2 regions of the Bradyrhizobium sp. CB2312 genome follow, and region 2 is predicted to be linked to the other one. Evidence: riboswitches for the same ligand, from Rfam matches in the RefSeq annotation. Region 2 holds a riboswitch; the other holds the start of a gene.

Region 1 (2,392 bases), 3.9 Mb from region 2:
CGACGCCGCAAGGATTGGCGTGCTTGACGATGACGCAGGCCGCGGTGCGCTTGGCGTCGAACTCGCCGATGCATTCATAAGCCGCATCGGTGTCGTTGATGTTGTTGTAGGAGAGCTCCTTGCCCTGCAGCTGCCGCGCGGTCGACACGCCCGGGCGCTTGTCCGGCGTGGCATAGAACGCGGCGGTCTGGTGCGGGTTCTCGCCATAGCGCAGCGACTGGATCAGTCTGCCGCCGAAGGCGCGGAAGTCGGGTGCGTCGATCTCGAGCTGGCGGTTGAACCAGTTCGAGATCGCAGCGTCATAGGCCGCGGTGCGCGCATAGGCCTTTGCGGCCAGCCGCCGGCGCAGCTTCAGCGTGGTCGCGCCCTTGTTGGCGGCGAGCTCGTCGAGCACAGCCTTGTAGTCGTCGGCCTCGACCACGACGGCGACGTCGTCATGGTTCTTGGCCGCGGCGCGGATCATCGCGGGGCCGCCGATGTCGATGTTCTCGATGCAATCCTCGAAGCCCGCACCCTTCTCGACGGTGGCCTCGAACGGATAGAGATTGACGACGAGCAGGTCGATCGGCGCGATGCCATGCGCCTTCATCGCCTCCGCATGCTCCTTGTTGTCGCGGATCGCGAGCAGGCCGCCATGCACCTTCGGATGCAGCGTCTTGACGCGGCCGTCCATCATCTCGGGGAAGCCGGTGAGGTCGGCGACGTCCTTCACCTTGAGGCCGGCCGCGGCGATCGCTTTCGCAGTGCCGCCGGTCGAGACCAGCTCGACATCGTGCGCGGCAAGCGCTTTGGCGAACTCGATCAGGCCGGTCTTGTCGGAAACGGAGAGAAGGGCGCGGGTGACGCGGCGGGGATGGTCAGTCATGAGCAAGATCCTCTGTTCAGGGAGTGTCTATGCCCAGGCGCGCGGCAGATATGTGTCGCGCTTCCCGATGGTGCTCCATCCAAGGTCGCCAGTCGCGCGAGCGAGGGCTCGATAGCAGCTTTTGGCGCGTGTCTCAACGGGTAGAGCCATTTCCGTTCCGATGGAATCGGAACGGGGCTCTACGTTCTTGTTTTGACGCGTTTTCTTTACGCGAACCGGTATCCACTTCGCTCGAAAACGCTTTGGATAGGACCGGATCGCGCCGGTTTACAGCGGAAGTTCCGGCTCCCGGCGAGCGTTGCGGCGGGCATTGGTGACCGTCGGCGAGGCGGTGGAGCGGACAAAGCTCCAACGGATCGAGGGCGCTTGCCGCGCGTCCTGGCGGATCACGATCTGGGCGGTGCGGCGGGGGCCGTCATTGCCGGCCAGGAACACGCTGTCTTCGAGATCGACCTTGTCGTCCAATGCCTCAAAGGTCCAGACGTCGCGGTTCGGCAGCACCAGCATGACGCCGCGCGCATCCGATAGCCGGCTCGCCTTGACGGCCGGATGCAGATGGAAGCGCAGCGCGAAATCGGCGTCCGCGCCCTTGAAGCGCCCGCCCTGCGGCGGCGACAGCGTGTCCTCGCCGTCGATGCGCGCGCCGTCATTGGCGATCATCAGCACGCGGCGATGGATCGCGCCGAATTTAGAGAGATAGCCGTCATGCGAGGTCGTCAGCAGCGTGCCGTTCTGCACCACCTCGCGATAGCTCTCGACCTCGACCGGCCCGCTGGTGACGGGCGAGCCGTGCAGCAGCCGCTTCATCGCCGACATCTCGACGAACTGGCATGAGGACGTGTCGTGATAGGTCAGCGTCGAATGCGCCGCGGTGCCGCGCGCGAACGGTCGCCAATTGTCACGGCCCGTAGTCGGCATGCCGCAATTGGTGACGATGCGGCTGATGCCGGAGGACAATTCGAACGACAGGCAGCCGGCGTGGGCGTCGTGGCTGACGCCGGCCGGCGGCGGCGGGCCGGTGTCGATGATCACAGTGGTCTGGCCGGCATCGAGGCGCTGGAAGCCGGTGTGCGGCATGTTCGCCATCGGCGCGCCGTGGGTGTCGTCATAGGCGAGCAGTGTCGCGAGCAGGTCCGAGGGCGTCGCGCTCATGCCGTTGAACAGCGCGAAATTGCCGTCGCCGTGGCGGAAGAAGCGCAGCATCGGCATCATGCGGTCGATCGCATTGAGCAGCGCCGGCGGCGGCGCAATGTTGCGCGCGGCGAAAGTCTGCCGCAGCGGCAACAGGTCGATCAAGAGCTCGATCAGCGCGCCCGGGTTGCGCGAGATGTGTCCGCCATCGGGCAGGATCTGCCGCTGCAACTCGTCCGAGAGTTTTTTCGAGACGCTGCGGATGTGACGCGCCTGATTGGCGAGGCACAGTGCCGTGTAGCACAGCGCGATCAGCACCTGGAGCTTCGGCACCCCGTCGGGGATGTCGACCATGCTGTAACGCAGCAAGCGGATCTCGCGCGCGAGCGCGCGCAA
Region 2 (2,392 bases):
CTCTGACAGTTGGGACTCTCGGAAAGGTCCGGCAGCGTCGGTGTGTCGGGATCGTGGTTGGGATCGTACCTGACTTGCCAGAAGCGCTCGGGTATCTTGTCTGCTGCGATGCTCTTCATCTTCCACCGATCCGGAGAGCGTAATAGCGTGAGTGGGCCTCGCCGCCCGGGTCCCATGAGGCCGTGAGCTGGAAGCCCATCCTTTCGTAAAGCCGATGCGAGGCCGTCAGCGCGTTGTTGCTGGACAAGCGTATACGATCGTATCCCGCATTCCCGGCAAAGCTGATGAGGCCATCGGCGATCGTCCGCGCGATGCCGCGGCCTCGGTAGATTGGGGCGACAAACATGCGAACCATTTCGCACTCCCGATCGTTGAAACCCTTGATTGCGCCGGTGCCGATGATTGCGCCTTCGGCAATCGCGCACAAAAAGAGAGCTCGATCGGCGTAGACCGTGTCCGCGTTGTCGACGTCCGACAGGCGCGAATAAATGAAGTCCCGGACGAAGGCGTCCGGGTGTTCGTGAAAATGCTCGCGCCAGACGGATTCGATGAGCCGCCGGACCGCTAGCGCGTCACCAGGCCGGAACGGCCGAATTGTCCAATTTGGCTCCATATGTGTTGGCGCCGCCATGCGCATCCCTCCCGAGATCATGAGCCCAGAAGTCATTTCCAAGACATTGGAGGGTGTCAGGCGCCGGCGATCTCGCCCTGGCATAATGCGAGGTCGGCGCGTCGAAGGCTGACCTGGACGCCGACCTGGTCTATCGCATGAGCAATCGGCGGACTGGATTTCGCAACGGCGACTGTCACGCTATCCATCCTGATGAAGCGCCGCAGCAGACCTGCAGCGATCGTCTCGCCCAGAGCCTCCAGAGTCTGGAACTTGCCTGACCCAGCAATTTGCACGGCTTCATCAACGACGGCGTCGTATCTCACTGAAGAATCCAGATCGTCACTGAGGTGCGTCCGGACCTCTTGCAGATCGGCGGAAATATCGAAACTGAATTTCTGTCCGAGCGTTCGCTCTTCCTCGAACAGGCCGTGATAGCCGTAAGTCTGAAGTCCGGTGATTTTGATCGACGTCAGCATGGGCAGCTCCGGATGAAGCATTTTGATTCGGGGTTTCCCCAAATCGCCCAGGCGAGCGGCAATTGCCCCGCGCTTCCCGATGGTGCTCCATCCGACGTCGCCAGTCACGCGAGGTCTAAACGATATCAGCTTTCCGCAATGCCCACAATGAACATCGTTCCTGCTCGGGAGGCGGCAGGATACTCTTCTGCTCCTGTTTTGCCCGACGAGTCAAACGACCGGAGCCTGATGACGTCAGGCGCGCCCAGCGGTTGATTTCTCGCCGCTCGGGAGCTGCCTCACGTCCTTGCGCCCGCGCATCGATTAGACCAGATCGCACCGCAACTTAAGCACTGCCACCGCCGGCAACGCCGCCGGTCGCAGTTCTACTGTGCATGGGGTTGTTTTGCAGGATTTGGTTTTGAGAGTGATCCCGGAGCGCCTACCGCCCCGTCTTCACCTTGGTCCAGAGCCGGTTGATGATGCGCTGGGTGGCCGGCTCGCGCGCCGTGATGACGAACAGTTTTGCAAGCGTCGCCTCGTCCGGATAGATGTTCTTGTCGTTCAGGATCTTTGGATCGACCAGCTTCTGGCTGGCGAGGTTGCCGCTCGCGTAGGACAGGAAGTCCGAGTTCTTGGCGGCGACATCCGGGCGGTAGAGATAGTTGATCAGCTCGTAGGCCTCCTTGACGTTCTTGGCATCCGCGGGAATCGCGAGATTGTCGAAGAACATCTGCGCGCCCTCCTTCGGAATGGTGTAGCCGATCTCGATGCCGCTCTTGGCCTCCGCCGCGCGGGCGCGGGCCTGCATGATGTCGCCGGACCAGCCGACCACGAAGCAGATCTCGCCGGTGGCAAGCGCGCTCAAATATTCCGACGAGTGAAACTTGCGCACCGACGGGCGGACCTTGGCGACGACGTCTGCGGCCTTCTCGAGGTCGGCCTGCTTGGTCGAGTTCGGATCGAGCCCGAGATAGTTCAGCGCCGCCGGAAAGATGTCGTCGGCGGAGTCCAGCATGTGCACGCCGCAGTCTTTGAATTTCGCGAGGTTCTCCGGCTTGAAGACGATGTCCCAGCTGTCGATCTTCGCGTCGGGGCCGAGGATCTGCTTCACCTTGGCGACGTTGTAGCCGATGCCCGTCGTACCCCACATATAGTTCGCAGCGAAGTCGTTGCCGGGATCGTAGGTCGCAAGATGCCTGGTCACCATCGGCCAGGCGTTGGCGAGGTTCGGCAGCTTCGACTTGTCGAGCTTCTGGAAGATGTTGGCCTTGATCTGGCGCTGCAGGAAATAGGCCGTGGGCACCACGACGTCATAGCCGGA

The links. Region 2 has a riboswitch for ZMP and ZTP ahead of folB (dihydroneopterin aldolase). Riboswitches for the same ligand answer to the same signal wherever they lie in the genome.
Region 1: it holds a riboswitch for ZMP and ZTP, as region 2 does, so the genes downstream of both, purH (bifunctional phosphoribosylaminoimidazolecarboxamide formyltransferase/IMP cyclohydrolase) here and folB (dihydroneopterin aldolase) in region 2, are expected to answer to the same signal.

The regions. Positions count from the first base shown of each region.
Region 1 covers NZ_CP121668.1:267,040-269,431, forward strand. The annotation lists gene purH (bifunctional phosphoribosylaminoimidazolecarboxamide formyltransferase/IMP cyclohydrolase) at 1-865, opposite strand, end outside; ZMP/ZTP riboswitch at 890-971, opposite strand; gene QA642_RS01290 (heparinase II/III family protein) at 1,133-2,392, opposite strand, start outside.
Region 2 covers NZ_CP121668.1:6,153,939-6,156,330, forward strand. The annotation lists gene QA642_RS30240 (GNAT family N-acetyltransferase) at 116-631, opposite strand; gene folB (dihydroneopterin aldolase) at 688-1,089, opposite strand; ZMP/ZTP riboswitch at 1,128-1,207, opposite strand; gene QA642_RS30250 (polyamine ABC transporter substrate-binding protein) at 1,511-2,392, opposite strand, start outside.